DNA from 4 places in the Maridesulfovibrio salinus genome. Region 4 is predicted to be linked to each of the others. Evidence: predicted binding sites of a transcription regulator. Region 4 holds the regulator's gene; each other region holds the start of a gene.
What was found. Region 4 encodes sigma-54, which starts transcription at its own class of promoters, with help from an activator protein. Its sites were predicted from a motif close to CTGGCACGGNNNNTGCTT; they were not measured.

Region 1: prsT (XrtA/PEP-CTERM system TPR-repeat protein PrsT) is a predicted target of sigma-54. The motif match lies at 3,096-3,113, and genes of this name have one in related genera.
Region 2: ACZ5PW_RS07615 (Spy/CpxP family protein refolding chaperone) is a predicted target of sigma-54. The motif match lies at 3,642-3,659, and genes of this name have one in related genera.
Region 3: ACZ5PW_RS06665 (ammonium transporter) is a predicted target of sigma-54. The motif match lies at 1,699-1,716, and genes of this name have one in related genera.

The regions. Positions count from the first base shown of each region.
Region 1 covers NZ_AP042461.1:2,095,830-2,103,764, reverse strand. The annotation lists gene ACZ5PW_RS09425 (TIGR03013 family XrtA/PEP-CTERM system glycosyltransferase) at 1-387, opposite strand, end outside; gene prsT (XrtA/PEP-CTERM system TPR-repeat protein PrsT) at 387-3,059, opposite strand; gene ACZ5PW_RS09415 (PEP-CTERM sorting domain-containing protein) at 3,811-4,566, shown strand; gene ACZ5PW_RS09410 (CAAX prenyl protease-related protein) at 4,699-5,370, shown strand; gene ACZ5PW_RS09405 (PEP-CTERM sorting domain-containing protein) at 5,518-6,408, shown strand; gene ACZ5PW_RS09400 (class I SAM-dependent methyltransferase) at 6,483-7,226, shown strand; gene ACZ5PW_RS09395 (ThiF family adenylyltransferase) at 7,229-7,935, opposite strand, start outside.
Region 2 covers NZ_AP042461.1:1,699,872-1,707,806, reverse strand. The annotation lists gene qrcC (menaquinone reductase iron-sulfur cluster-binding subunit QrcC) at 1-444, shown strand, start outside; gene qrcD (menaquinone reductase integral membrane subunit QrcD) at 459-1,691, shown strand; partial or broken gene ACZ5PW_RS07630 (flagellin) at 2,167-2,340, opposite strand; gene ACZ5PW_RS07625 (hypothetical protein) at 2,605-2,739, shown strand; gene ACZ5PW_RS07620 (SHOCT domain-containing protein) at 2,841-3,119, opposite strand; gene ACZ5PW_RS07615 (Spy/CpxP family protein refolding chaperone) at 3,161-3,592, opposite strand; gene ACZ5PW_RS07610 (ATP-binding protein) at 3,837-5,660, shown strand; gene ACZ5PW_RS07605 (sigma-54-dependent transcriptional regulator) at 5,664-7,055, shown strand; gene ACZ5PW_RS07600 (hypothetical protein) at 7,847-7,935, opposite strand, start outside.
Region 3 covers NZ_AP042461.1:1,498,838-1,506,772, forward strand. The annotation lists gene ACZ5PW_RS06660 (P-II family nitrogen regulator) at 1-251, opposite strand, end outside; gene ACZ5PW_RS06665 (ammonium transporter) at 282-1,652, opposite strand; gene ACZ5PW_RS06670 (hypothetical protein) at 2,054-2,272, shown strand; gene ACZ5PW_RS06675 (2-amino-3,7-dideoxy-D-threo-hept-6-ulosonate synthase) at 2,209-3,006, shown strand; gene ACZ5PW_RS06680 (3-dehydroquinate synthase II family protein) at 3,028-4,011, shown strand; gene pheA (prephenate dehydratase) at 4,019-5,122, shown strand; gene aroA (3-phosphoshikimate 1-carboxyvinyltransferase) at 5,368-6,702, shown strand; gene ACZ5PW_RS06695 (prephenate dehydrogenase/arogenate dehydrogenase family protein) at 6,705-7,481, shown strand; gene ACZ5PW_RS06700 (anthranilate synthase component I family protein) at 7,641-7,935, shown strand, end outside.
Region 4 covers NZ_AP042461.1:2,559,709-2,567,643, reverse strand. The annotation lists gene ACZ5PW_RS11710 (PTS sugar transporter subunit IIA) at 1-111, opposite strand, end outside; gene rapZ (RNase adapter RapZ) at 152-1,036, opposite strand; gene ACZ5PW_RS11700 (PTS sugar transporter subunit IIA) at 1,222-1,668, opposite strand; gene hpf (ribosome hibernation-promoting factor, HPF/YfiA family) at 1,672-2,211, opposite strand; gene rpoN (RNA polymerase factor sigma-54) at 2,264-3,679, opposite strand; gene ACZ5PW_RS11685 (sensor histidine kinase) at 3,960-6,155, opposite strand; gene ACZ5PW_RS11680 (ABC transporter substrate-binding protein) at 6,152-7,294, opposite strand; gene ACZ5PW_RS11675 (ABC transporter ATP-binding protein) at 7,617-7,935, opposite strand, start outside.

The DNA.
Region 1 (7,935 bases), 460 kb from region 4:
AATTATCTTCCAATGGCTGACAATAAATATACAAACAAGCTGGGTCAGACCGAAGAAAAAGAGAATGAAGAAAACCATTTCCTCTATTTTTGAGAAAAGTCCGGTTGTCCAATACAGGACAAAGGCAATATTGGTAGCCAGAATCAGGCTGATAGCCAAGGTCAGAATGCTCCCTACTTCTCTTGGACGGGTAAGGTAAGTCACCACATGGACCACCACTGAGGAGAATACCGCCACCCCGGCAAGAATTGAAAGCTCAGAGGCCCGTAAGGACATTACTGAAAACATCTGTGCGAAATCCTTGAAAAAGAACAGCGAACAAATGAGCAAGGCAAACGAGAACAATAAAAAGTCCTTGAATATTCTAACGGAAGCTAAGGCAACCATTATTCTTTACCTCCTTGTTTAGAGCTATCTTTATTTATTCTGGATATTAGCTTTACTGCTTCACCCGACTCCTGGCAGTTCACGCACTCCGCAACCTTTTTGAAGTAGACAAGAGCCTCCTCGCTGCGGCCTGAATCAAGATAGGCAAGACCGAGGTGATAACCGATTGATGGATCATCCCCATTTATTGAGAGAGCTTTTTCAAGAACTGGAACTGCTTCCTTGGCCCGGTCATTTTTAATAAGTGTATAGCCGAATGTATCTAGAACAGTAGGTTCAAGCGGTTCCTGAAGATAAGCAGTATAGGCAAGACGCATTGCTTCAAGAGAGGTTTCAGGATCCTCAACATACAGCATTGCAAGATTGTTCAATGCGGGTACATAGCGGTCAGAATACTGCAGAGCCTTGCTGAAACTGTCTGCAGCTTTTTTCTCATATCCCATCTGCAGGAGAATATTTCCCTTGATTGTATGAGCAGCATGGTCCTGTTCATTACGCTTGATGGCTGCATCGACAAAATTTAAGGCTTTCTTGTACTCGCCACGGCTGCTGTAGTAGCCGGAGAAAGTTGTCATTATAACTGATTTGGGTCCACACTTCTGCTGGGCTTCCTTAAGAATCCCATAGGCACGCTCCGAGTCACCGATGCTGGAATATATCCTGTAAAGAGTAAGGTAACCTACAGGCTGCTTAGGAAAAAAATCAACAATCTGTCGGGCTGAACGTATGGCCTTATCACTGTCACCCATTATCATATGGGTGCGGATTCTTAATCCCAGTGCTGCACCCTGCTCTATCTTTTCCATTTCATTACAAAGCTGCAGGACTTCCTGAAACCTTTTCATTTCGAAAAGTACGCTCGCACGAGTCTGGGCAAGGCGCAGACTCATGGGATTCAACTTTCTTCCCTGCGCAAGAATTTCAAGAGCTCTGTCATTCTCACCATTTCGGGCTTTGCTGACAGCGTAACGAATAAAAGCCTCCGGAGCTTCGCTCTCCAAGGCCTTAAGATAACAAGCTTCTGCTTCATCTTTCCGGTCAAGCATATTGAGAATCTGGGCTTTGCCAAGAAGCCCCCTAAGAAAATCAGGATTTTGTTCAAGGGCACGATTGTACATGACAAGAGCTTCATCGGTTTTCTTTTCTGCAAGGTTCATTGTAGCAAGCATCATGTAAGGAGTGACTCCCTTCGGGTCCGCTTCAATAGCCTTGTTCAGATAATTCTTAGCCTTATCATATTTATTCTCAATCAGATCCATTCTTGCAAGAAGGGTGTAAAGCAGAGCATCCTCGGGACTTCCGTCCAATCCGCTGGCAAGAACCTCGCGAGCTTTGGCGTTCTCGGCATTGCGGAGATAAAAAGCCGCGAGAACAACCTTTGGACGAACATTTTCAGGTGATGCACTTATGGCATCCTTGAGAGCGGATTCGGTTTTGCCGAGTTCTCCCATGGAATAATGAACAGCTCCCATTTTGAAATATGACTGCGCAACTTCAGGATCTAGCTTAGTCGCCTTTTCATACTCTGCAATGGCCTTACTGCTCTCGCCCTTGGCAAAATATGCATCACCCAGTGTCATCCTTGCAAAAAGGTTGTCACTGTCTTCTTCAATAATCTTACGAGCTTCAGCAACGGATTCGTCATATCTCTGCTGATGGAGGAGAATCTGACTGATCAGTTCTCTTGCGCGTGAAAAGCCGGGCGAATAATCAACAGCTTTACGAAGATGGCTTATAGCTGTCTCGTAATTGCCATTTTCATAGTTACAAATACCCAGCATATAATAACCTTCAGGATCGGGACGCACGGAAACAGCTTCCATGTATGCATTGACCGCCGCGTCATATTTTTTCTGGGTATAGAAAGACAGCCCAACCAACTTTCGTCCGAAACCTGTTTCAGGAGCTATTTTATCCAGACTGTTGGCCAGACTCCATGCCTTGTCGAATTTACCTTCCTTAACAAGACGCTTACCTACTACATAAGCGGCATATGCATCATTAGGATGATTTTCATGGATTTTCAGGAAAATATCTTTGTAGGCTTCAGTGTCACCACGCTCAACAACGCATTTGGCCTTAAGGTACAACCCTTCATGGTTGATTTGATCTTTGGCAAGAATCTTATCGACAAGGACCTCAGCATCAGCGGTTTTTGCGTTGGACAGTAGAACGCGGGCCTTACCGAGCATTGCTCTGATATTTTCGGGATCAAGATTCAGGGCTTTATTGAAATAATCCATTGCCGCCCCATTATTGCGGGAGAAAAAGAAAGCCTGTCCCATCAGGATATTTCCTTCTACTGATTCGGGGTAAGCTTCATTATACTTACGCAGCAACTCGAGAGCCTTGATAAAATTTTTATTATGGAAAGCTATCTTACCTAAATCAAGGTAGACAGTATTGTCGTAAGGATTCTGTAAAAGATATTTATCAAAATTCTTTTGTGCACTCTCGTATTTCTCTGCCATTAAGTATGATCTGGCAAGACCGAGTCGTGCATCGAGGTTTTCAGGAGACTTATCAAGAACACTCTTGTAAACCACAATCGCGCCATTATAATTTTTGTCGGCAAAATGCTTCTTACCTTCCTCGACGAGTTTTCCGGCATTGCTTCCGCCACAACCAGCCAATGCTCCAATGACAAAGATAATTAGTATTAATCGCTTCAAAATGAATCTCCCGGAATTATATTTTGCCACCCAACTAAGCTATTTCCGTGCCAACTATATCTTCACAGACATAAACAACGGGATGGAATCAATTTTATAAAACCGAGAAAAACAGGAATAAATACAGACAATTACACAAAAAACATCGATATTTAAATTTACCGTCATATCATAAAACCGGAACTGTTAAACATACCATGAGAGGCCCCCGAACCTTACTAAACAAAGGAATATAGAAAAGGGAGGTTCTGGAAGAATAAATAAATAATCTATCAAACTTCTTATGGAACAAATTTAAACAAGATTAGCCTTTTTTATTTTTATGAAAGCCTTGAAAAGCCGCCAATATAACATCAGAACAGGAATAATCCGGATACCCGAGTACATAGTCCGGTAAAATCAGACGGCCACCTCAGCCAACACTCAAAGCATTTACCCTTATAAATCAGAATATTATAAATTATAAAAAAACACCCAAAAACCAACCCTATAGAATTATACCCTTAATACCCTCTACAAGTAGTGTCTGTTTAAGCCGGACAATCTAAACTTGCCCGTGCTACTCTCAGTACCTCTGTAGATCACAGGTTAGGATAAACAGTGTCCACTTTTTCAGGATTAGTATTCAGAATTGATTAGCTCATTTCACAACTGGAAAATTAAACTTCAATAAAATGCACATCAGAAAAACAGGACACGACTTTCACAAAAACTGGCACACATTATGCTTAGAATCAGCAGAGGTGAAAATATGAAAAACAAATCGCTACTGTTTATTATCACATTGTTTCTGATGCTGCAGTCATCGTTTGCTAGTGCAGGATATCTAAATTTCTACGACACCGCGAATGAGTGGGATGGAATCCAAACGAGATATCACAACACTGACGTGGTGGGAACGCCGCAACTTACAGGCGGAAGATTCGTTTTTGATGATCATACACTTAAAGGAATCGAACTTGATTACACTTCCACCAGTAAAAACATAATGCCCGCTGACTGGTTTTTTGATTTTGACCAGGACAACAAGTGGGACTACATTCTACATAACGTCAGTACCTGGAACGGTTGGCGTACGAGCAGGCGCAGCAACTATGACCTTTACAAGGTGGACATGCCCATCGATGACTGGGATAACTACATTGAAGCTTTCGTTCCATACGGTCATGGCAGAACCGGGCATGTTGTGCAGGCCGACAAGTGGTACCTGAATAAGTACGGAACACTCCTAGATAGATACATCAGTTTTTCCCAATGGGATTACAACACAAAAAGGGTAACAGAAGACTCTCCGGCTACGGCTATTTGGTCCGGTTTTGAAATTGAACTTGACCAGTATGCCGGACAGCACATGACCTATGCTTTTGCAATGACCTGCGCCAATGACGTTTTGTTCAGCGAGATTCCAATTCCATCTCCCGAACCCGGAACTTTCATTCTGTTCGGAGCGGGTGCGATAGGTCTCTTCTTTTATCAGCGCAGAAGACAATCTTCTAAAATAATTTAGGCAAGGAAAACTCAATAAGAAACACCATCAACTGGGAATACCCGGTTGCTGGTGTTTTTTCTTATCCCCTTCATTTACTCATTGCATTCTTCCGGACAGCAAAAGCAACACCTTCGAAATCTCGAGAAAAAGATGAACCACACCCTGGCCAGAGTACTCCCGTTTTCAATATATATGTCCTTTATTGCCATCCTTGAGATGCTGAAACTTTCGGGAATACACATCTCCTCCCAAGAGTTATGCTTAATCTATCCTGTAAAGATTGTTCTGGTTGTAATTTCGCTGGTAGTATTCAGGAAATTTTACACTGAAATAGTATGGAGTCAGTTGCTTTACCTGCGCCATACACTGCTAAGCATTATTGTCGGAACTGTGGTGATTATTCTCTGGATAAACTTGGCTGTACCGCCTTTCATTAGTGGAAAACTGTCCCCTTATGCCCATAACGTGTTTCTCGATGAGCGGATTAATATTTTATTGCTGTTAATCCGGGCTTCTGGTGCGGTGCTGGTCGTACCTGTGATGGAAGAACTTTTCTGGAGATCCTTTCTTTGCCGTTACCTTGTTAATTCTGACTTCATGTCTGTCAGACAAGGAAAATTTACACCTTTCACCTTCATTTCAACTGTGATCCTGTTCGGGCTTGAGCACCAACTCTGGCTGGCCGGTATGATCGCAGGCATCGCATATAACTATATATACTATAAAACAAGCAGCTTAGCCCAGTGTATTCTTAGTCATGCACTGAGTAATATGCTTTTAGCCCTCTTTGTCGTTTACGGTGACAACTGGAAATTCTGGTAAGCTGTAAACATTTACTTAAAAAAGCGTCGGAGAGTTTTACAGTTTTCACCAAAAAAACCTTATTTAAAAAATAAGCCCTTTAAAAACAACTATATAAAACATGGCACACACATTGCTAAGACTAAAGAAAACCAAAAGGAGTTTAAAATGAGGATTAAATCAATTGTTCTTAGCATGGCAGTTCTCATGACAATGGCTTTCGCCAGCTTTGCCCACGCAGACTATCTCGGCATGGATGATGTTGGTGATTACACCTGGAACCTGAGTTTCTACCAGAATGTTGTGGATGAAGCCGGTAATGACATCGACTTCAGCTACTCAGAATTTGCAGATGTCAGCACTCTCAGAACCAAGCTTGTTGGAAAATACATCTGGGGTGTTATGGATCTTGAAAAAGTACAGAACATCAGCAATGTTTCTGAAGATGTATGGCCTGAATCCGGAACCCCGCTGACAGTTACCGGTGTGTTCTGGGGACTTAAAATCGAAGATATTGATCCCGCCACACTCGTAATGAGCTTTTCCGGTGGTGAAGGTAAATTCTACTCCAGTGAAACAACTGATGTTACAACTGCACCTGAAGCTCCCACAGCCGGCACTACAGACATTACTAACGGCGAACTCGACCTTTCATGGTTCGAAGCCCAGTACGGTTCTTCACTTGCTCTCGATAGCGAGCTCGCAGATTTCCAGTGGGTCCCCGGTGCTGATGCCACTAACGCTGACATTACCCAGACTGCAGTAGTTCTGCCTCAGCTTGCTCAGGGAACCTTCTTCCTGGACTTCCTGAACACGAGCTTTGCTGACCACATCGGAGATGACACTTACTCAAATCTGGTAGATGGTACCATCTACGATGCAGCAGCACGCGGAACAGCCACTATCCAGTACGAAGACCCCAACGGATGGGACTTTGCAAGCAACCTCGGAACAACTCTGACCATGCATGCAGTACCTGAACCCAGTTCCTTTATCCTCATCGGACTCGGTCTGGCTGGTTGTTTCTTCTACACCCGCAGACAGAGAAATCTTCTTTAGAAATATACTCCCCAAGCCTAACCACAAGCGAAGCCGATTACCCCGGCTTCGCTTTTTCGCATTGAGGAAAAGCCATGAATACTCCACCAAGAATCCTTGAAAAAGAGATTATGTCCTCAGAGCAGGATGTCATTGCATATGACCAGCTCACCAAACAGTATCTTAATATACTGCACACCGGATTTGTCGAATCCATAGTCAATCTTGCTCCTGAAGAAGGACGATTCCTGGAAGTCGGTTGCGGTACAGGTTGGATATCCATAGGTGTGGCAACTCACAGCAGAGCTGTCATCACCGGGATAGATCTATCCGAAAACATGCTGAAAAGAGCCCGCAGTAATGCGGAAAGTGAAGGCATACACAATATCAACTTCACCAAAGGTGATGCTCTCAAAATTCCCTTTGAAGATAACTCCTTTGATTGTGTATACTCACATAACATGATGCATCATCTCGAAAATCCGGGGACGATGCTTAAAGAAATCATGAGAGTTTCCAAGAATAATGGTGCAATACTGGTACGAGATCTCAAACGGCTCTCCAGAATTGAGACAGCCCTGCACGTAAGTATTTTCGGATTTTCCTATGACAGTCTGATGAGAAAACAATACAGGGACTCAATCAGAGCAAGCCTGACTGAAAATGAGATGATCTCCCTTGCAGAAAGCGTGGGCCTTTCCCGAGACTCTTTTGCCAGATACTTCCTGACCCATATGGGACTGGAGCGCCCTGCTGCTGCAAGGCGCAAATCCAAAATAAGCATTTCTGTTCCCATGCGTCAGGCACTTGCAAAAAACTTCTACGTTTCACGCAAATAAGTTCAGCTTATGAAACTTTCAAGCGGCCTGCGATAGGTTCCATACTTGATTGATTTCCCGAAACCGATTCTGAAAAACAGGATCGGTTTTTTATTTGAAAATCCTGGAAAACACTGCTCGATTATCGGCCAGGTATTTTTTAGCTTCTGTCTGTGTTCCGGGGAAAAGCAGTCATCCCCTCTTTCAAGAACACGCATGCGGAACAGGGCCGGAGCGGCAATTGGCTGAAATTCGATTCCATAATGGGTGAAAGTAAGCCATGAACGCTGAAAAGCGCGTCCGGCTCTAAAAATGGAATCAGGATCATAAGAGTCAGCGCAGACAAGCCCTATCCCTCCGGATCGGAGAACTCCCTGCTCTGCTATTTTTGCAATTCCCTTGCTGGCCCCCATTGTATTCAAGACCTTGGCAACCGACCATTTTCTAAGTGCCTTCAAAAAATAATTTCCGACAAATCCGGCTTCAAGATTGTCAAGGGGCAACCCGTCTCTTGTTAACGCAGCTTCTTCCCTCGTAAACCTTATCTTCTCAAAAAGAAATTCATGAAGGTCCCTGCGCTCTGCGCGGACCTGATCTGCAATAAAAACAGCTTTAGCAAAAGTAGACAGCCGTTCTCTGTCAGAAATCCAATGTAAAGAGATTCCATCCAGATCAGAAAGGGACTCAGCTGCAGTCTCCCATATTCCCGGAACAACCATTTTTTTATCAA
Region 2 (7,935 bases), 860 kb from region 4:
TACTGCATGGCAGCCTGCCCTTACCACGCTCGCTATTTTGGATGGTTTGACCCCGTATGGCCCGGTGGTATGGACAAGGCACTGTCGCCCTCAACATCAGCCCGCCCCCGCGGTGTTGTTGAGAAGTGCAACTTCTGCCACACCAGACTGCTGAACGCACGCCAGCGTGCCCGTAACGAAGGTATGGACCCAGGCAAACTTCCCGACGGTTGGTACAAGCCCGCATGTCTCGAAGGCTGCCCCACAGGCGCGATCTCTTTTGGTGATGCACTGAACCCTGAACACAAAGTCCATGAAATGATTAAAGACCCCAATGCATTCCGCATTCTGGAGTCTATCGGCATGGAGCCTCAGGTTTACTACATCAGCCGTAGGGATTGGGTTCGTAAACAGAGCGACAACCTTGAAGTCGATGGCAGCCATGTTGCCAAAGACAAGCACTAGGAGGGAGGTTTACCATGGATAGCAATCTCTTCCCCGAAGGCGTGAAACGTTGCGGACTGCCCAAGTTCCTGCTCTGGATGGTTTTTCCTACCGCCATCCTGCTCTGGGGTGTGTACGCTGCCGCTAAGATTTTCTATTACGGCATCGGCGTTACCGGCCTTGACAACTACTTCGGTTTCGGTCTCTGGATTACCTTTGACCTTGCCGTTATTGCTCTTGGAGCAGGTGCTTTTTTCACCGGCTTCCTGAAGTATATACTGAAAATAGACCAGCTCAAGAATATCGTAAACCTTGCGGTTATTCTTGGTTTTCTGTGCTATTCCGGCGCCATGCTCATCCTGACCATGGATATCGGTCAGCCGATTCGTGCATGGTTCGGTTACTGGCACCCCAACGTGCATTCCATGCTCACAGAAGTTATCTTCTGTATTACCTGTTACTGCACAGTTCTTATCATCGAGTTCATTCCGATCATTCTCGAACAGAAACAGCTGAACAAGATTCCTTTCCTGCACCACTTTGCCCATCACCTGCACGTGAACATGGCTCTGTTTGCCGGTATCGGAACCTTCCTCTCCACCTTTCACCAGGGCTCCCTTGGTGGTATGTACGGAGTTATGTTCGGCCGTCCTTACGCCTTCCGTGAAGGTTTCTTCATCTGGCCCTGGACATTCTTTCTCTTCGTTCTCTCTGCTGTTGGTTCCGGGCCGGTATTTACCGTACTGGTCTGCACCCTCATTGAGAAAATGACCGGAAAGAAACTGGTTGAATACAAAGTTAAAGCTCTCATGGGCAAAATAGCCGGAACCATGCTTTGCGTGTACATGTTCTTCAAGATCATTGACACATGGGCCTGGGCAACTGGCTACCTGCCCTCCGTTGGACTCTCTTTTGAAGACATGTTCTACGGAAATGTTTACGGCCAGTGGCTGCTCTGGACTGAACTGATCCTCTGCGGTGTTGTTCCCGCTATCATGCTGATCACGCCTTCCATCAGAAACAACCCCACTCTGCTGTATTCAGCTGCAATTCTGGACTGCATCGGTGTAACCATCAACCGTTACGTCTTCACCGTCCAGACCATTGCTATTCCGGTTATGCCTTTTGATAACTGGGAAGTTTACTTACCTAACTGGGCTGAATGGGCCACCACCCTTATGATCTGCGCATATGGCGCACTCGTACTCAGCCTTTGCTACCGTTATCTGCCTGTCTTCCCGCAGGAAGTTAAGCTAAATCAGAAGTAGCAGTTAGAATTATCTCGTAATTAGAAGCCACAGTAATGTGGTAAGCCCCCATCAGGTAGACAAGGTCTTCGGATCTTTCTCCTGATGGGGGTTTTCTTATGGGCTGACTTTATTACAGCAAGAGACACATAAATAATCCAGACACATCACCAATATGGTTTAAGGATAAATTAATATACTCCTTAACAACCTTAGCAGCATATTTCATGATTTATAATCATTTCAACCTTCATCCATGAAAACAAAGACTGGCCGCAGTATTATCCATTTTGAAAAATTCAAATAATAGTTGACCTGGAATATTAAGTATCAATCGGTAAGCAGGAAGAATCGCTTCATCTTTGGTGAATGACTCAGGAAGACCGCTGAGCAAGAACATCATGAAAAGAGTTAATTGCTGACAATAGGCCACCTCCCTGGAACCACAGCCACTTCCGTAAGACGGCTTATGGAACTAAAAAATGCATTGCATTCAAATTTGCTCTCTGATTAATTCAGTCATCTCTGTGGCTACATCTACATCTGATATTCTGTATTCTGAAGCCTGTATTTTCTCAGCTTGGATGGATCAGTTTATAATTGTATTTTCGAATCGACTCTGCATGGCTCCTAATTCAGCTTTAATATCGTCCTTATAAACCATTGCATTACCCATTTGTTCATGAGCGTTTTGTACTCCTGACTTAACGGAGGAACTTCCTCCTGTATTTATGTCGTCACTGTTGTAAGTTAATGGTCATTTGCAAAACAAGTCCATAGTCTATTTTTAACTCATATTTATCGTCTATCCTTTGGTTTTACATCTGGAGGACAAGAGTAAAGAGCTACATAACGTATTTGTGAACAATTGAAATCTTTAAGAAAGTAAAAAGGACTGATACAGGACAAGCTTGCTGAACTTTGTGGTGTCTCTGTGCAGTACTTAATCGATGTGGAGAGCTGGAAGGCCAATGCGACCATCAAGGTGTTGAGTGAAATTACACAGGCACTTCAGTGGTTCTGGAAAATAATGACAACACGGAAAAATAAGTTTTTAGCAGATCGATAAAATTTGGTATATCCAGCAACAATAAACAAAAAGATCTACATTATTGAAGCCTCCCCGCAATCTTGCGGGGAGGCTTCAACCATTCACAGTATGTGCATTACTTAATCTCCGAGAACTTCCTTCCTCTTGAGATATTCATCTTCGTCAATGTCGCCCCGCGCAAACCTTTCCTCAAGAATCTGAACTGAATCCCTTACATGGGTCTTCCGAGGATTCGTTACACCTTTATCGCCGAGGTTCTGCAACAGCTTGAAAATGAGGTAAGCGATAAATGCTATGATTAGTATATTGATGAACATTCCCAAAAAACCTCCCCCCATAAACCCGCCGTGCATAAAGCCTCCTCCGGGACCGTATCCGAGATAGTTACATCCGAACATATCATGCTCCTGAGATTTTGGTCTACTTATATTCCATTCACCTACCAGCCGTGTCCGTAGCCCAGAGGGCAGTTGTATCCGCCGCCCCTGGTGCCTCTGGAGCCCATGCGACCGAAAGAAATGTTATTGGCTCTCGCCTGATCAGAAAGCTGAGTTTCCTTCTTGGAGATAGTTTCAATCAGAGTACGAACCTTATCAGGATCAGGGTTTGTTCCTGCCATCAAGGCCTGAAGCTCTCCATGGTCGGCCCTAAGCGATGCCCTCAGTTCCTGGGTTTGTTCAAAGAACTTCTGATATTGGGCACTGTTGTATACAGCGACATTGCTTCCCTGCTGGCAGTAACCGGCCATCATCTGCCCACCGCGCATGCCATGTCCCGGTCCGTGTCCATATCCCCTTGCGAAGGCGTTGCTGGAGATGAATGCCATTCCTGCTGCCAGTACCATTGCGATTGCGATAATTGCCTTTCTCATTTGTTATCTCCTATTGGTTGTAGATTTTGAATGCCTTTTGCATGGTATAAGGCAAGAGTGATGCCAAAGCGGTTTATTTTATTTAACACATTAATATAAAAGACAAAAAACGTAACCCAATCTGGGGGACTGCTTTTTTTAGCTCTTGCTTAATTTTTAAGCAGATGTTTAAAAAATAGACACTTCCAAAGATTAACTGTCCAATTTTTAGACAGTCGGAGCCAACAAAAATCCGGGAAGAAAAATGAAAAATAGAATTAAAGCATATCTGGGTAATGTGTCTCCATGGATAGTCATAGGCATGAGCCTGATACTTGTGGCTGTGGTGCTGACTCTGGCGCTCATGAATTATAACCGGGAAAAAGAATATACCGGTCGGGTGTTAAGCGAAAAAGGAACCGCCCTGATCCGCGCATTCGAGGCCGGAACCCGCACTGGGATGATGGGCCGCCTGGGACAAGGAGCAAACATTCAGCTTCTTATTGATGAAACAGCCGCCCTGCCCGACATCATTTACATTACAATAATCGACGGAAATGGCAGAATCATCGCTTCAAGCAAAAAAAACACAATCGGCAGTACCTTCATCTCTCCAGCAGAGCTCAAGGAGTTGTCCCCCTCAAACAGCACAAAATGGCGCATTATGGGCTCTCGGCAGGCAACCGAAGCATTCGAGGTCTACAAGCAGTTTGCCCCGACTCAACCGGGATTCAGGAACAGGGGGCACGATATGCCCCGGCACATGGGAATGATGGGAGGCAGAAATTCGTGGCGAGATAACAAGTTCTTCTCCGGGAAGGGCGGAATGGGCTGGATGCATTCTCGCGCTGACGGAAGCCAAATATACGAGAACGGAAAAACCGTCATCTTTATCGGCATGGATATGACCTCCTTCAATGAGGCGATACAGGAAGATATCTCCCTGACCCTGACCATGTCCGGCACCCTTCTGCTACTGGGACTCGGAGGTTTCGTTTCCCTTTTCTGGATGAACAGTCACCTGCGTTCCCGGAAACTTCTGCAGGACAACCGAGCACTGACCGAGGAAATTGTCGCCAACCTGCCGGAAGCGATTGTCTCCTGCTCGCCCGGAGGCGAAGTCAATTTCATCAACCCAATCGCTAGGCAGATGCTGGCAAAGGATGTTTTTAGTCCTGGTCGAACTGTCCGCGAGTTACTGCCTGAAAATATAGTCAGTCTGGGCGAGGAAGTCAGGCGAAGCGGATTTCCAGTCATCAATACCGAGATGGAATTGCAAAAAACGTCCGGAGCGATGATTCCCGTTGCGGTGAACGTAACCGAAATACGAACCGGGAACAGTGAACGTGTGGGCATGGTTTACATGATTCGCGACCTCACGCAGGTCCGCCTGCTTCAGGACCAGATCCGCAAGGCGGACCGCCTCGCCGCCATCGGTCAACTAGCCGCAGGGGTAGCCCACGAGGTTCGCAACCCCTTAAGCTCTATCAAGGGCTACGCCACATATTTCGGTTCCCTGTTTCCAGAAAACAGCGATAACCGTAAGGCTGCCGAAGTAATGACCCACGAAGTGGAGAGGCTGAACCGGGTAATATCCGAATTGCTTGAAATGGCCCGGCCGGCAGACATCAAGATGCGCGAAACCGATGTGAATATCCTCATCGAATCTTCGCTAAGGCTGGTAAGTCAGGACGCGGAGTCAGCATCCGTTTCCATTGAGACCGATGTGGACCCCGACATGCCCCGGATAATCGCTGACCCGGATCGTCTGGCCCAGACCCTCATCAATCTTTACATCAACGCCATTCAAGCCATGCCGGAGGGCGGCAGGCTCGGTGTTTCGTCAGGATTGTCGGAAAAGGGACTCAAAATAACGGTCAGAGATAGCGGAGGAGGCCTGCCCGGAGATGACTTTTCGAGGATATTCGACCCATACTACACAACCAAACCATCAGGCACCGGACTGGGACTGTCCATAGTGCAGAAAATTGTGGAAGCCCATGGCGGAACCATCGAAGTCGAATACAGCGGGAATCAAGGAACATCATTTGTAATAATCATTCCGGTAGAACCGGAAAGAGAGGCATAGACTATGAGTGCATCCATACTGGTGGTGGACGACGACAAAGCCCACCTCTCCATGCTGTGTACCATTCTCACCGGATGGGGACATAGCCCCGAAGGGGTTGAGGACGGAGGCGATGCCATTGAAAAAGTTAGCGAAGCGCCATTTGACGCGGTTCTAATGGACGTGCGTATGGCAAAGGTGGGCGGTATTGAAGCCCTTTCCAGAATCAAGGAGATCAATCCGGCCATCCCGGTAATCATTATGACGGCTTACTCTTCCGTGGATACGGCTGTTGAAGCTATGAAAATCGGGGCCTACGATTACCTGACCAAGCCCCTGAATTTCGATGAACTCAAGCTGACCCTTGAACGCGCCCTTGAGCACATGACCCTCATAAGGGAAAACCGCAGTCTGAAGGAGCAGATTTCCGATAACGGGCAGGCTTTTGGAATCATCGGAAGAAGCGGGCCGATCAGGGAATTGATGGATATGGTCAAAACTGTCGCCGCAACAGAGGCCACAGTGCTTATAAACGGAGAAAGCGGAACCGGAAAGGAACTTTTTGCCAAGGCCATCCACGCAGGCAGCAACCGCAGCGACTCACCGTTGATCACGGTAAACTGTGCTGCTCTGACCGAGACCCTGCTTGAATCCGAACTTTTCGGACATGAGAAAGGAGCCTTCACCGGAGCTGACCGGAAACGCGAAGGTAGGTTCGTTCAGGCCGACGGGGGAACCCTTTTTCTTGACGAGGTGGGTGAAATACCCATGCCCATGCAGTCCAAGCTCCTACGGGCCATTCAGGAGGGAGAAGTCCAGCGGGTGGGCAGCGATAAGGTCTTAAGTGTTGACGTGCGCATAATCGCCGCGACCAACCGAGACCTATTGGAAGAGTCAAAAAAGGGAAATTTCCGCGAAGACCTATACTATCGCCTGAATGTGGTCAGCCTGAGAATTCCTTCCCTGGCCGACCGCAGTGAAGATATCTCGCTGCTGACGAACCATTTTCTAGGCAGGTACGCCCGAAGAAACAGAAAAAAGGTCAAGGGATTCACTCCCGGCGCAATGGACAGGCTGAACCGCTACTCGTGGCCGGGAAATGTGCGTGAGCTTGAAAACGCAGTGGAAAGGGCCGTTATCCTGACTGCCGGGGAATACATTTCAGAAAAGGATCTGCCCCCGGCAATAACAGGAGATTCTCCTGTTGTGCAGAAAGAGGATGTCCAAGTAAGCGACAATTTCCCTTCAATAGGCGGCAAACCCCTGCACGAGGTGGAGAAGATAGCCATCCACGAAACCCTTGTGCGTACCGGTGGCAACAAAAGCGAGGCGGCTAAGATTCTCAATATCACCCGTACCACGCTGGACAACAAGATCAGGAAATATTCTATAGACCTGCATAATCTAGAAAAATGAAGTATCCCACAGGCCGACAGTTGAAATACAAATTTATATTTAAAGACGGAGTTTGATGACAAAAGCAATCAGGCCCGGCTGCTAAAAAGATTCAGCAGTTGGGTTGCCCAAAAATAACTAACTTTAAATGAAGCAGGTTAGCAGCCTGTATGGTTTTGAATCCCCAAAACCCCACTGCTTCACAACTACGCTTGTTTATTCATCATCAGGTGCATAAACGTTATGCTGGGTTTGCGCCCAAAATTGTCGAGTTATTCAGATTCAGCGTGAGACAAACCGAGACTCCAAACCACTAAAAAACGTAAGGCCCACAAAGCTTTTGAAGCTTTATGGGCCTTACTGATTTCTTGTAATGGCGGAGAGGGAGGGATTCGAACTTCGCACCCCTCTAACCCTGAAATCATTGAACTTATTCTTGCTTCAAACGTCCCTTGGTGTAGCAGTTTGAGGGGCAATTTGGCAAGCCTATCGAACTTAAATTTTAGCAATAAACACAGTCTGATTTTTTCAGTTTGCTCAGACAGATTTACGCTCGCTGCTCGGTTGCTTCCTTTCGGTTATATGGAAGAGAATCTGAAAGATCATCCCAATTGACCTCCTTCAATTTCATACTGTTAACTAATCATGAAAATTGAAGGTTATCCTGATTGGTTTGATTTGGTCACGGGGGGAATTGATTTTTTTGGTGATTCTGTGGATCAAGTGGGGATGTGGTCTGGTGGATTCTTCGGTTGACCGAAGATGGCGGTGACGTAAAAAAATGACTTCACATAAGTTCGTGATATATAGATTTAACTTGTCAATTCACATTCTAATCGATGTAAAAACTGTTCTCCAAGCTCTCCAATGACTCCTCCAACCTTGCGAGCTAACCGTGCTA
Region 3 (7,935 bases), 1.1 Mb from region 4:
CCTGTCTGGGCTCCTGTTTTGATGGCTTCGAGAGCTTCATCAAGCTTTTCTTCGGCAAGGCCGATTTCAATACGTACTTTTTTGAGCAGGTTAACTTCCATTACAACTCCTCGGTAGGTTTCAGTGAAGCCGGCCTGTCTTCCGGAACCGAGAATGTTAGTTACAGATATTGAGTAGATGCCTTTAGTGTAGAGAGCCTGTTTAACAGGAGTCAGGCACTCGGGGCGGATATATGCGATGATAAGTTTCATTGTTTTATTCCTCTCTTGCTGATTGTTCGATTATTCGTTGGAGAAGATCTGGAAACCGTTGTATGATTCCATGCCGTGTTCAGCGATGTCGAGGCCCTTCATTTCTTCTTCGGCGGTTACCCTGATACCGATTATGGCCTTGGCTATGGTGAAAGCTACCAGTCCTGCGCCGAAGGCCCACACAAAGCAGACCGCGATTCCGATAAGCTGGGGGACTACCAGTGAGAAGCCGCCGCCGTAAAAGAGTCCTCCTGCACCATCATTAAGGGCGGGAGAGGTGAAAAGTCCGCAGGCCAGAGTTCCCCATGCGCCACATACGCCATGGACGGAGACTGCACCAACCGGGTCATCAACTTTCAGAATTTTATCAATGAACTCAATTGAAAGAACTACCAGTAGACCTGAGATGAGCCCTATGATTATAGCGGCAGCCGGAGTTACAGTGGCGCAGGGGGCGGTGATACCGACCAGTCCTGCCAGTGCGCCGTTACAGGTCATGGAGATATCAGGCTTGCCGAATCTGAACCATGAGGTTGCCATTGCTCCAAGTGTTCCCGCGCAGGCTGAAAGGCTTGTTGTTACGGCGATGAGGCCGATGGATCCGTCTGCAGTGGTGGTGGAACCGGGGTTGAAGCCGAACCAGCCGAACCAGAGAATGAATACACCAAGTGAAGCAAGAGGAATATTGTGTCCGGGAATAGCTTTTGCTTTGCCGTCTGCAGTATATTTACCAATGCGGGGTCCAAGTATTATCGCGCCTGCAAGTGCTATCCAGCCACCTACGGAGTGAACAACAGTGGAGCCTGCGAAGTCCATGAATCCGATTCCTTCAAGCCAGCCAGCTCCAGCATCACCAAGCCACAGGGAGCCCCAGGCCCAATGGCCGGAGATAGGATAGATAAGACCGGTTACGATGCATGTTACCAGAATATATCCGCTGAATTTAGTACGTTCGGCAATACCGCCTGAAACGATTGTGGCTGCAGTGGCTGCAAAGACGGACTGGAAGAACCAGAAAGTAAGGGTCCACTGTGAGTCCGGATCGGTCAGGCCGGTTCCTGAGAGTCCGAAGCCGGATGATCCGATGAATCCGCCTGCATCCAGACCAAACATCAGTCCGAATCCGAAAAGGAAAAAGATGATGGATCCGGTGGAAAAATCGAGAAAGTTTTTCATCAGGATGTTACCGGCGCTTTTGGCTCTGGTGAATCCTGCTTCTACGCATGCAAATCCTGCCTGCATGAACATTACAAGAATAGCAGCAATGAGGGTCCAGAGAATGTTACCGTGAGCCTGAGTCATGGCTTCTTCTGCTGCAAAAGCTGCAGAGGGAGCCATAAGAAGCATGAGAGTTGCAAGGGCCGGTATTTTACGGCCTGCCAGTGAAAGTTTAGTAGTCATACAGTCCTCCTTAGGGATGTTGATTGCTTCAAGGATGTGTTTTTATAAGCATGAGGCGTGCCATTTTTGTAAGAGTCTGAAATGATTGTGTTTTATTTTATAAAGAGAAAAACACTACTTACAAAAATGTATTTTTGTACTTTTTTGTCTTATTGGAATGTGTGCTAAATTACAAAAAGGTAAAGTTTGTAATTTGAGATGTGTTTTTTTGTGTAGCTGTATTACAAAAAGGGTCCATTATATTAATGATGGTAAAAAAAATAAAGAAAGTTGTTGACTCTTTTTCCTTGGGTCGGTTAAAAGACTTGCATGCAGACTTTCAACACCCTAGGCACCGGCCTCTCATATTTTTTCTACTTTTTTTATTTTTGGTGCACCCACGCTTGTGGTCGGGTGGAGGTTTGCTCGTTGAAAAAGTAGAAAAGAACATAGCAAACGACCTCTACAGAAGGGCCGCAGGCGAAGACTCGCCGGCGGCCCTTTTTCTTTTTAGCGGGGTCGCCAAAAGGGAAGCGGATCTTGGAGAACTTAGAGGCAAACTTCAGGAGTATTTAAAATGCAGATTGGTAAAAGCATCAGAATGGAGCGGATTTTCAACCGCAATACCGAACGGACTATAATCGTGCCTATGGATCACGGAATAAGTGTAGGCCCCATTGAGGGACTGCGAAATATGCGTGAGGCTGTGGGAGATATGGTTCAGGGCGGAGCCAACGCAGTCCTCATGCATAAAGGTCTCGTCCGCTGCGGCCACCGAATGGAAGGTCGCGATGTAGGTTTAATTGTCCATCTCTCCGCTTCCACTTCTCTCTCTCCCTTCCCAAATGCAAAAACTCTTGTCGGCACAGTTGAAGACGGCCTTCGTCTCGGCGCCGATGCAGTTTCAGTCCATGTAAATCTCGGTGATGAGACCGAAGCCCGGATGCTTAAGGATCTCGGAGAAGTATCTTCCTGCGCTCAGGGTTGGGGAGTTCCGGTTATCGCTATGGTTTACGCTCGCGGCCCTAAGGTCAAAAACGAATTTGATCCTGAGGTAGTGGCTCACTGCGCCCGGGTTGGTGAAGAACTCGGTGCTGATATTGTAAAAGTCCCGTACACCGGAGACATGGACACATTCAACAGCGTAGCGGAAAGCTGCTGTATCCCGGTAGTAATAGCCGGCGGCCCCAAGCTGGATTCAACCCGTGATTTTCTGCAGATGGTGTCCGATTCTCTCAAAGCTGGCGGGGCCGGCCTTTCAGTGGGGCGAAATGTTTTCCAGCATAAGAACCGCGTGAAACTGGTCGAGGCTCTGCACAAGATTGTACACGAAGATGAAGATGTTGATACCGCACTTGAATACATAGGCGAGTAGTTTTAAATACAGGAAATCATGATGAAAAAGATAATTTATAAAGCAATCCCCTTTGACAAGAAGCTCGTAAGTCTTGCTCTTGAATCAGGTGTGGACGCTGTGCTCACTAGTCCAGAGGACAAGGAAACCATTGAATCTCTTGGCAGGGTATGCGTCATCACTCCGGAAGAAATGCCCTGTGTGGCCATCACTGAGAAGGCTGACGAGGCTGTTGCCGTGGATCTTGACAAAAAAGGAAAGTCTGTCTGCCTTGCAGCCGGTTGGGAGATTATACCGGTTGAAAACCTTCTTGCCCAGATTGATTCACTGGCCCTTGAAGCTGAATCTCTGGAACGGGCAAGGCTTGCCGCCGGGGTAATGGAACGTGGGGCAGACGCGATTGTGGTTACACCGGAAGCTGCCGCAGAACTCAAGCAGATTGTAGCCGAACTCAAACTCTCGCAGGGCAAAGTGGAACTTAAGAAAGCCACAGTCACAAAAATAGAGGCAGCCGGTCTGGCACATCGGGTCTGTGTGGATACAACATCCAAATTGAAAAAAGGGCAGGGAATTCTTACCGGAAATTCTTCTGCCTTTACTTTTTTGGTGCACGCTGAAACCGAATCCAACCCGTATGTCGCGGCGCGTCCTTTCCGGGTTAATGCCGGAGCGGTACATGCATATGCTCTCGTCCCGGGAGACAGGACAACATATCTTGAAGAACTTCGGTCAGGGTCGGAGGTTCTGGTAGTTGATAAGGACGGTAATACTTCTTCTGCCGTTGTAGGCAGAAGCAAGCTTGAGGTACGCCCCATGCTGTTGATCACAGCCGAGGTCCAGACTGATGATGGTCCGGTTTCCGGCAAGGTTTTTCTGCAGAATGCGGAGACTATCAGAGTTGTTAATGGTGATGGCGAACCCGTAAGTGTGGTAACACTCAAAGAAGGCGATGAAGTTCTTTGCCGGGTTGATGAGGCGGGCCGACATTTCGGCATGCGCATCAAAGAAGAAATTTCAGAGGATTAATAAAAAAATGTCACAGTCCAGCAAAAAAAATCTAATTGATCTGAGGGATGAAATCGATTCCCTCGACAGCGATATTCTGGAGCTTCTTAACAGACGTGCGGCAGCATCTCTGGCAGTAGGCGCAATCAAGGCCGGATCTTCGGACCAGATCTTCAAACCGTTTCGGGAACAGGAAGTGTTGCAGGGGCTGACCGGACGCAACTCCGGCCCACTGCCGTCTGAACACCTGGAAGCTATATATCGAGAGATAATATCATCTTCCCGCAGACTGCAAAGACCCGAGCGGGTGGTTTTTCTGGGGCCGGAAGGTACTTTTTCATATTTTGCAGGACTACAGCACATGGGGCGTCAGGCCGACCTGATACCCAAAAACAATTTTGAAGATATTTTTGTGGCTGTTTCCAAAGGCGAAGCCGATTTAGGCATTATCCCCCTTGAAAATTCGCTTAAGGGAACGGTCGGGCAGAATGTCGATCTGTTCATGCGGTATCCGGTCTTCATTCAGGCCGAATTGTATCACCGTATAAGCCACGGCCTTATCAGCAAAGGTGCAGGTATTGGAGAGATCAAAACTGTCTATTCACACTCCAAGGCACTTGAGCAATGCACCGGCTGGCTGCGAGCCAATCTTCCCGGTGCAGAGCTCGTGTCTGTAGAATCAACAGCCCAGGCCGCTCAGATGGTTGCCGACAGTGATGAACCGGTAGCCGCTCTTGGCCATGTGAAACTGGCCAACATTTTCGGTCTGCATGTGGTGGCCGAGTCAATTGAAGACCTGCCTGATAACTGGACAAGGTTCCTCATTATTGGGCCCAAGCCCGGTAAAGAAGGCAAAAGGGATAAAACTTCAGTCCTTTTCACTACTCCGGACAGGCCCGGTGCGCTTGTTTCCGTGCTGAATGAACTTTCCGGACATGATATAAACATGACCAAGCTGGAATCACGTCCTTTCCTCGGTGAGAAGTGGAAGTATATGTTTTTCGTTGATCTTCAGGGAGACCTCGGTGCTGAAGAGCATGAAACTCTGATCGAAGATCTGAAGGCGAGATGTCTCACTTTCAAGATTCTCGGAAGCTATCCGGCGGGTTCTCAGAACGGTAGTAAATTTTAATAATGCCACCGGAGTCCAGCGAACTCAGTGAAAATGGTTCGCTGGACTCTCCCGAACTTTTTTATCTGGGCTTTGCCTTTTTGAATGATGAAATTTAAGGGAAATGAATTCTTAGGTTAACGGCAGCAGGAATTTATTAAAATTTTTAAAATTCTTGAGCATTTTTACAATTCCGCGTCAAAACGGATTTGGACGTTGTCCCAAAGGCAAAAAATTTAAAAGACTGAAAAGTCAGGATATATAAAATGACTTCCGATAACGTAATTGTTATTAAAGCTCCTTCATCCAAGTCGCTTTCTCACCGTGCCTTGATTGCGGGAGCTCTCAGCGAAGGCACTACTGTTGTTCTTGATCCATTGGACAGCAATGACATCAACCGTACCATGGACTGTCTCGCTACAATGGGGGCTGAATTCTGCATTGACGGAACCGCTACCACTGTTACCGGTATGAGTGATGGTCCAAAAGGGGGCATGAAAGAACCCGCAGTTTTGGAAATGCGTGACTCCGGCACAACCTGCCGTCTGATAACTGCACTTGCTGGAGCAGGCAAGGGACTCTTTCGTGTTCAGGGCACTCCCCGTATGCATGACCGTCCTATTGGCGCATTGACCAGCGCGCTTGAATCTCAGGGAACCAGAGTTACTTTCTCAGATAAGCAGGGTTACCCCCCGGTAACTCTTGAGGCTGACGGTTTCACAGGTAAAGAAATGGATATTTCCCTTGAAGAATCCAGTCAGTACCTTTCCGGTTTGCTGCTCGGTGCTCCGCTGGCAGATGAAACCACCATAATAAATGTGATTGGCAAAAAAGCGGTTTCATGGCCTTACGTAGCCCTGACACTTAATGTGATGGAGGATTTCAGGGTAAAATTCGAGGTCCAGACCAGACAGGATGGTAAATGGAAAAAGACTGACTGGCGCAAGGTCGAGAAGGTTGTGCCCGGTGAAATTCGTTTCGTGGTTGAGCCTTCAAAGTTTGACCGTGATGAATACCGGGTGGAAGGTGACTGGTCGAACGCTTCCTACTTCCTCGCAGCCGGGGCTGTAGGTGACAATCCTGTTAAGATTGAAGGAATGAATGTAAATTCTCTTCAAGGGGACCGTGCAATCATGTACATCCTTCAGTCCATGGGAGCCAGAATCGCAAGTGACGATCACAGTGTGACTGTTTACCCTTCCAAACTTCACGGAGTGGAAGTGGACATGGGTAAATGCCCCGATCTCGTTCCGACTGTTGCAGTTGCAGCGGCTTTTGCTGACAGTCCCACCACGATTACCAATGTTGCCCATCTTCGTATCAAGGAATGTGACCGCCTTGAGGCAAGTGCTGCAGAAGTGATGCGGGCGGGCGGTAAGGCTGAGATCACCGATGATTCCATTACCATCATTCCGGCTCCGCTGAAAAAAGGTGAACGCATCGTTTTCAACACTTATGATGACCACCGCCTTGCAATGTGTACCGCAATCTTTTTACTGGCAGGAATTGAAGCTGTCCCTGAAGAACCGGGATGCGTAAACAAGTCTTTCCCCGGGTTCTGGGATGAATGGGCAAAAGTAACAAAAGGAAACGGTTTTTAGTCATGGAGTGCGAGTTTAATAAAATCCATAGCGTAGCTGTCATCGGGTCCCGTGGCCAGATGGGAGGCTTCCTCGCGCTCAAGGCTGAACGGGCCGGACTTATGGTTCACCGTTTTGATACCCCTTTTGACGAGGAGAAAATGGCCCGGCGTCTGCCTGATACCGATCTGGTGATTCTCTGTATTCCGGTGACGGTTATGGATGAGGTGCTTCCTGTCGTTATCCCTCATATGAAAAAGGGGGCAGTCCTTTCCGATGTCGGTTCAGTCAAGGGCCGCCCGGTTCAGCAGATGCTGCGAGCGTATGACGGACCTGTCGTCGGAACCCATCCCTTATTCGGGCCCGTTATTCCGACAGACTTTGAGCCCACGGTGGCACTTGTGGCCGAGCGTGATGAAGATCGTCCTTCTCTGCTGGCTGTGCAGGATTTTTTCGAACGCCTTGATTTCGGTGCATTTGAATCTTCAGTTGAGGAGCACGACAAGGCCATGGCTATGATTCAGGCCCTGAATTTTAGTTCCACCGTGGCTTTTCTGGCCTGTTCCCGTGAAATTCCCAACATTAAAAAATTTGTGACTCCTTCTTTCAAGCGCAGGCTTGAGTCTGCACAGAAGATGGTAACTCAGGACAGCGATCTCTTCGCAACTATTTCTGATGCGAATCAGTACAGTCAGGAAGCTATTCGTCTGTTCCGCTCTTTTCTTTCCCTGGCTGCAGCTGGTGACATGGACCTGCTGGCAGACCGTGCATCCTGGTGGTGGCGCGAAAACAGTACCTAGGGAGAATTGCATTCAAAAATCAAAGGCCGCGTTCTCCCTGAACGCGGCCTTTTTTTTATATATATAATTGGTGTAAGTGCTTATACTAAACGTTCTTTGCATTCGGCCCCCTGGAGGGCCACCGGAGACATTGAGCGCATAATCTAACGGAGAGCTAATATGAAAATTGAACTGACCCAGTATGGCAAATGGTTGCCAGCTGATACGCAGACCCCGATCAGCCTTTATCTGGGCCTGGTCGGTGATGCGCCGGGAATTCTACTTGAGAGTGCCGAAGTTGACGGTCGACTTGGTCGTTACAGTCTTATTGCCTGGGATTTCAGGCTGAAACTGTCACCTGTCGGCGGCAGGCTTTCTGTGGAGTGCGCTGATTCGAGACTGGCAGGATTGGCCACTTATTCGGGCATGGACTTTTTGGAAGGCATGCGTGCTGTTATGAAGGCGCTCCATGTGA
Region 4 (7,935 bases):
ACTTATGAAGTCCTGCGGCCCGACAATGAGTTCTGCCGCCTCTACTAGCGACTTTCCAAAGTTACCGTGGGTAACCAGAACAATTCCGATTTTACTGGATTCAGCGCCCATCTATATTCCCGATTCAGAACATGCCTACCGGCAGTGCCCCTTATTTCAAATGTATATGCTTATGTTCAAGTGAAACAGAATAACCACTATCTTTAAGAGTTGCAAATATCCTCTCAGCGGTAGCCACGGAACGATGCCTGCCGCCGGTACATCCAACGGCAATGGTCAGCCTGTATCTTCCTTCCGCCTCGTAAAGAGGAAGAACATATTGAAGGAAATCGAGATATTTCTCAATAAAAACCGAACCGGGTTCTGTACCGAGTACATAATCGGATATAACCTTGTCCTGACCGGACAAAGGACGCAGTTCAGGTATAAAATAAGGATTGGGCAGAAATCTGAGGTCCATGACCATGTCAGCGGCCGTGGGAACATCATGCTTAAAGCCGAAAGACATTACGTGAACTCTGAGTCCGGAAGACTTTTCACTAAGCTCAGCCCATTTTTCCTGAATCCTGCGCCGGAGATCATGGATGGAATAAGTGGTTGTATCAATAACCAGATCAGCCTGCTGGCGGACCGTATCAAGTGCTTCCTTTTCCTTTTCAAGAGCCTGCTCAAGACCGAAATCTCTGGACTCAAGGGGGTGCAGACGACGAGTTGTAGCGTACCTGCGCACCAGTTCCGGCAGACGCGCTTCGAGAAAAAGAATGCTTGGACAAAAGCCTCTTTTGGTCAGCTCTTCACGCGTGGCTTCCCAGTCACTGCTAAATTCCAACTGACGCAGATCCATCCCGAGAACCAATCCCCGATACATATTGTCACGGGTGCAGAAAAGGTCCACAAGGCGCGGGAGCATTCCCGCGGGAAGCCCGTCAACACAGAAAAAACGTAAATCTTCAAAAACCTTGAGAACAGTTGATTTACCGGCTCCTGAAAGACCGGTCACAACTATGACCGGAAATGAATCGACATCGCACTTCACGTCCTGCTCCTTTCGCGTCTACTTCCGGCATGCGGAGAAAAAGACTTTTATCCGCTTAAAAAATCCCCGCGCCGCATTTTTAACATGAAAACCCCGGCCGACATGACAACAGTAACATAAACAAAATTAGCAATGACCAGAGTTCATTGCTAATTCATAAGACTTTATTTTTTCAAGGAAAAAATCTAAATCCCGAGAAGCCTGTGCAGCTCCTCTTCATCCCCGGTTTCAATAAAGGCCTGCCTGTAGGCAGAATCCTTCAACTGACGGGAGATCTGGGCCAGAATCTTTAGATGGGCTCCGGCCCCTTTTTCAGGAGCCAGAACCATAAAGAATATCCTACACGGTTGCAGATCAAGGGACTCGAAATCAATACCTTCGCCGGATCTTCCGACGACCACGACTATTTTCTCAAGTCCTTCAAGTTTGCCATGGGGGATGGCTATGCCATCCCCTATACCGGTTGTTCCAAGTTTTTCTCGATCATTAAGGACCTTTAAAGCCTTTTCTGCATCCACTTCAATACCTGCGGCATTGAGAGTGGAAACCATTTCCTTCAGAACTCCGCTCTTGTCAGAGCTTTCCAATTCGTAGATTACAAGGTCCTTTGCCAGATTATCACTTATATTCATCAGTTAGTATCCCGGGTCAATCAAACCGAAGTCGCCGTTATTGCGACGGTAAATTACGTTTATAGCTTCATTGTCCGCATTGCGGAATACGAGGAATTCATGGTCCATGGTCTGGAGCTGTTCTGCAGCTTCATCAATACTCATGGGCTTGGGAACAAAAGAATCGGATTCGACAATCACGGGTTCCCTGTATACTTCCTCTTCAGCATAGCTGATTACATCCATGCGGGCGGAAGAGACTTCCTTGCGTCTATGACTCCGCATCTTTTCACGAGCGCGGCGAAGCTGGGCTTCGAGCTTGTCCAGAACCATGTCCACAGTGGAGTACATGTCTTCTGATACTTCATAAGCACTGATGTGCAGATGATCGGAGGTTAAGATAACCTCAGCCACATGCCTGAACTTGTCCACCGAGAGGTTAACCTGCATTTCGGTGTTTTCAGGGTTGGTAACATACTTAACTAGCTTGGAGAAACGGCTGTTTGCATATTCCTTCAGATGTTCGGATGCGTCGAAGTTCTTAAAAGTGAATGCTACGTTCATAGAGCCTCCTTCGTAATAGGTGAATATGCTTTTTTTCTCCGGACCTGCCTGGCTAGAAAACCTTTTTCCTTTTAGAGGAGGAAGGTATCCCCATTGCAGTCCTGTACTTGGCTACAGTTCTTCTCGCGATGTTGACCTCAAGACTGGCCTTGAGCATTTCGGCGATCTTCTCATCGCTGAGCGGTTTCTTGGTATCCTCCTCACCGACCAGCTTTTTGATCATCGCCTTGACCGACTCCGAGCCAACCTGAGACCCGTCATCAAGTCCGAGAGCACTGTTAAAGAAAAATTTTAATTCAAAGATCCCGTGCGGTGTAGACACATACTTGTTTGTGGTGATTCTGCTCACCGTGGATTCATGCATTTCAATGTCTTCCGCCACTTCTTTCAGGATAAGGGGCTTAAGCTTGGTGACACCATGGGCGAAAAACTCTCTCTGAAAGCGTACAATGGATTCAAGAACCTTATATAATGTACGCTGCCTCTGATAGAGGCTTTTCATCAGCCATTGTGCCGAGCGCATCTTGTCCTGAAAATATTCCTTGTCTTCCCCCTTGGTCGAAGCCAGAGTTTCAACATAAAAAGCGTTCATCTGCAGTTTGGGCAACCCGTCTTCGTTCAGAACAATAACAAAATCACCGTCATATTCATAAACATAAGCATCCGGACTGATATAGAAAGAGTCTCCGCCTGAAAAACTTGCTCCGGGCAATGGATCAAGAGTTGTCATCAAATCAAGATAACTCTTTAAATCCTCCATACTGAGTTTGAATTTTCTTGCCAGAGGCTTGTATCGCCTTTTCTCAAGATCATCCAGATGATCACGTACCAGTGAAACAAGAATGGGGTCATCATCAAGCTTAAGTGCTTCAAGCTGCAGCATCAAACATTCCTGAGGAGTTCTTGCCGCCACCCCAACCGGGTCAAACTTCTGGATTTTATCCAGAACCTTTTCCACTTCTTCGATTTCAGCGTAGCATGTTTCAGCCACTTCTTCCAACTCAATCCTTAAAAAACCACCGGAGCTCAGATTTCCGATGATACACTCTCCAATCTCAACCTCTTTTTCAGAAAGATCTGAGAGACAAAGCTGCCAGTGCAGATGCCCTTCAAGCGAAGTGGACTTGGTGAGTCTCGCCTCAAAGGACATTCCATCCTCAAGAGATTCGCTTTCACGCGAGGCAGACTGTTTGGAAGTGCTGGAAAATTCACCTAAATAATTTTCCCATTCAGCGTCCTTGGAGATCTGGACCTCTTCCGCAGTTGCGGTTCCGGCGTCAGAGTCCGGTGAATCCGTTCTTTCCTGAGGGTCCATTTCCTCAAGTATAGGATTCTCCATAAGCTCCTGATGTACGGAATCTACAAGTTCCAGCCTGGAAAGCTGCAACAACTTGATAGCCTGCTGCAACTGGGGAGTCATTACCAGTTGCTGAGTAAGCTTTAATTGTTGTCTAAGTTCCAACCCCATAAAAGTCTGCCACCTTCGTAATCATAAATATATTCAAACAGGATTACATTCAAAATCAGATTAAAAAATACAACCGGAAAAATTATCTTCAAATTTCTTCCGAGCTTGATTCAACTATGCCACACTACTCTGCAGCTTGCAACAGCTAACCTCTGATTTGATTGAAATAACAAGATTTTTTAGCCATTAACATTGCTTATGAAAAAAGTGTACCAATGTTCTGATCAAGTGTAAATCCGCAATGCGTATATTAATGAAAACTTAAGCCGGAGAGGTAATATCAGGCGTTGAATTCCAGTGATTCTTTTTTTAGGGGAAGGAGTATCACAAAACGAGCTCCACCGTCTGGTGCTGGCTCAACGCTGAAGCTGCCGCCGTGATTCTGGGTGATTATGAAATATGAAACTGAAAGCCCCAGTCCGGTCCCTATACCGGAAGGCTTGGTGGTAAAAAAAGGTTCAAAGATTCTTCTGCGTATTTCAGGCTTTATTCCCGGACCATTATCCTCTACTTCAATAAGAGCATTGTCCCCCCTCCTTCTAGTTCGTACACGAAGTTCCGGATGTGCACCTGAATGCCCATGCTCTCTTATTGCCTGGGCTGAATTTTTGAAAAGGTTGAAAAGAACCTGCTCTATTTCTGTTCTTGAGCACACGACACCGGGTAGCCCTTTATCATAATCGCGCACAATTCTGATATGAAGGAAGTCGTATTTCTTTTTAAGATCGTAATCTTTGGCTGCCAGGCTCAACGATGCTTCAAGAAGATCAGTAAGATTCACCTCTTCAATCTTATCCTTACCTGGCCTGCTGAAATCAAGCATATTAGAGACAATACCCGCGGCTCTGGCTCCGGACTCCTTTATACCTTTAACAATACTTCCTATTTTACGTAATTCATAATAACTGCGGAGGCTCTCCATAGAACACCCCGCCTTTTCACAGGCAACATGATTGGCTTTAATGTCCGGCAGAAACTTTCTTTCAAGGTTTTGAGCTCCCTGCAATATCCCACCGATAGGATTGTTGATCTCATGAGCCATCCCCGCTGCGAGACCGCCTACCGAAATCATTTTCTCAGTCTGGACCATGGTTTCTTCCATACGGACACGCGCTGTCACGTTGTCAATCCTTACAACAACGCCTTTACTCTCAGAGCCTATCAACGGGAAAACAGTAATATCATAAATATCTTTACCCCCTCCAGGAAACCTTCGCCGTTCCATTGTATGGGGAATTTTCTCCCTAACAGCTCGTTCAACACCCTGAGCAATCTCACTCTGGCCGGAAAAGAACTGCACAACTCCGACCGGACGGATCTCTGTAGACTCAAGATTGAAGATTGACATGGCCTTTTCGTTGCACTGTCTTACCATAAGATCGTCGTCCACCCAGATAAGAGCGGAAGGCATGGAATCAATCACGCTCTGGAAAAAAGTCTTGGAAACGAGCAGGTCGTATTCGCGCTCCCTTACTTTCCGGGACATAACATCAAAGACCTTTCCGAACTCATCAAGCTCCATAAACTCAACATGTTCCGAGTCTTCTGTCGGATAATCCCCCTTGGCGACAGATGACAATTTTTTTATGTAGCTTGAAAGAGGAAGAATCACATTCGCCCTGAATTCTTTTTTCAAGGCAATAAGCAGAACCAGAAAAATAATAAGAATCAGAAAGGTAACCAGAATACCAAGAGCAATCACAGGTCTGAAAAAAAAGGTCGCTGAGCTTGCGACAACCAGTTTCCAGCCTGTACCGGGAATCTGAGACATAACACCGAAGAAAAAACCGTCACCGGTAGTGTAGAATCTGGCTTTACCTGTTTCTCCTTCTTCAGAAAGAATCGCAAGCCCGCCCAGATTGGCCTGAGTACGGACCAATTCCATGTCAGGGTGCACAATCAGATTTCCATAAGCGTCGGTAAGCATGATGACTCTATCCGGAGATAGAAAACCATGAATGAAACTCTGCAGGGCATCAAGACTCAACTCTGCAACAAGCCTCCCTCCTCCTTCGACTGAAATACTGATATACACAACCAGCTTTCCGGACTGGGGGGAGATTATAGGAGAAGTCAAAACATATCCCTTCCGTTGAGGGTCATTAATTCTGATCGGGAAATCCACCCCCTTTATACCCTCGGGAGCCACCGCAATAATGTTCTCATTTCTATCCAGCAGCATTAACCTCTCAAAACGTCTGTGCTTTTCGTGCAGCATATTGAAATACAGATTTCTCTCAATATTAACACCTCCGCTGGCCAATGCTATTGATTGCAGCACGTCCTCCGCACCATCCATGTAAAAAACCACGTTCTTTACCAGTGACCGCGAGAGCTGAACCATCTCCCGCTCCTGTACAGTCACCTGGTTAAGCCCCAGAATGCTGACAATAACCACTGTCATCAGCATTCCGGGAACCAAAATCCACTGAATAAGCTTTTTCTGGAATATCTGTGCAAGAGAGACTTTTCTCATTTCCCTTCCCGGGCAACGCTCACAAAATTTCCGCCCTTTACAATAACGATATGTCCATCCCTGTTTACATCTCCGAATCCGTCAATCTCATAAGGCCCGACCAGAGATTCCGAAAAAGAAATCCCTGGCAGAACATTTTCCAGATTATCAGTACTGCCTCCATTTAAGCGGACCGCATGAGCAAAAAGCTGGACGGCTTCATAGGCAAAAACAGCAGCAAAATTTGGAGCCCATCCGAAACGCTCCTTAAACTCCTTTTTAAATTTATCATAACCCGGATTAGGGGTATCCTCTGCAAAGTGAACCGCAAAATAGATTCCTTCAACACTTTTTCCGCCGGTCTGAACCAGCTCCTTTGTGTATCCCCACATGCTGCTGAAGATAGTCCATTCAGCACCATTAAGTCTCGAATACCTAGCGAAGGAAGCAAGGTCTCTGGCTGCAATTACAGCAACTACCGCATCAGGTTTAAACTCATTAATTCTGTTTACTAAATCCGGCCAGTCAACTGCACTTTTTCCGGGATTGTAACCGACTTCCCCGACAAGCTCTCCCCCTTCTTCCTCAAACCCAGTAATAAAACTGTTTTTGTAAGGCTCTGTAAAAGGACGATTGGATTCATCCCACACCACGGCGAGTCTCTTCTTTCCCATGTCCTTTACTGAATACTCGGCAAGAGATTCTGAAAGATCACCAAGCGTTGCTATCACTCTAAAGAATTTGTCTTTGCGCCCCTTCAAAAGAGTGGTCGATGTCGTTGGCGAAATATAAACAACATCATTCTTGTCACTCTCTTTAAGTGCAGCCATGCTCTGAACACTGGTCATATGTCCGATTATAACCTCAGCACCGGACTTGATCAGTTCGCGGTCTGCTTTAACAGCTCCTTCCGGGGTATTTCCATCGTCGCGCACTATCAGTTGCAGTTTTCGTCCATCAATACCCCCGGCGGAATTTATCTCCTCAACAGCAAAAAGAGCCCCATTCCGTCCCTGTACACCAAGATCAGAATATTTACCCTCAAGAGTCCCGGAAAAACCAACTTGAATGGGAGAATCCGAACAAGCTGACAAAGCAAAAGAGAAAAAGCCAAGAAGCAGAATTACAAGGACTATATTATGACTGGCGACTTTGGACATAAGAATATCTCCGGTAATAGATTTCTTTCCACCACCAGAATACACACAAAATGCAGATAAGACCAATTAATATTAACTAACAGAGAGCCTTGAGCTGAAACATGATTGGCTGGTTAATTGATATATTACGGTAGACCGGTAAAGACTCAAAAGATGAAGGGATATTTTAAGGAAAAGGCAACAATCATCAGGCGGTAAATTAGGAGCAATAAGCCAAGTGTGTAAAGAACACTGGAACGAAGAGTATAATACAAGTGAAGTCCCTTTCTAAGAAACCGATTGTACATATTTTAAAACAAAGAGACCTCACTTGAACATGAATCTAAAATAAATGTATGGACCGGGCGGGAATGGAGGCCTTAACATTTGCCCCCTTCTCCAATTCTCCCCTTGCAATCAGTTTTCTCGGAACCAGAGCGTTGATGGAGAAGTGCGCATACTCAAGCGTCACACGGGCATGGAAACCTCCCAGCGTGATACTGCTTACAGCAGCCTCGAAAGAATTATCGTCAGATAAATCTTCAACCTCACTCCCCACCAGAACTTCCTCAGGCCTGAAAGCAAGACTGCACGCCTCCCCTTGAGGTGTTTCAGTACAGTTGAGTTTCAGGTCTCCTAGCTTTACACATCCATTCTCCGGA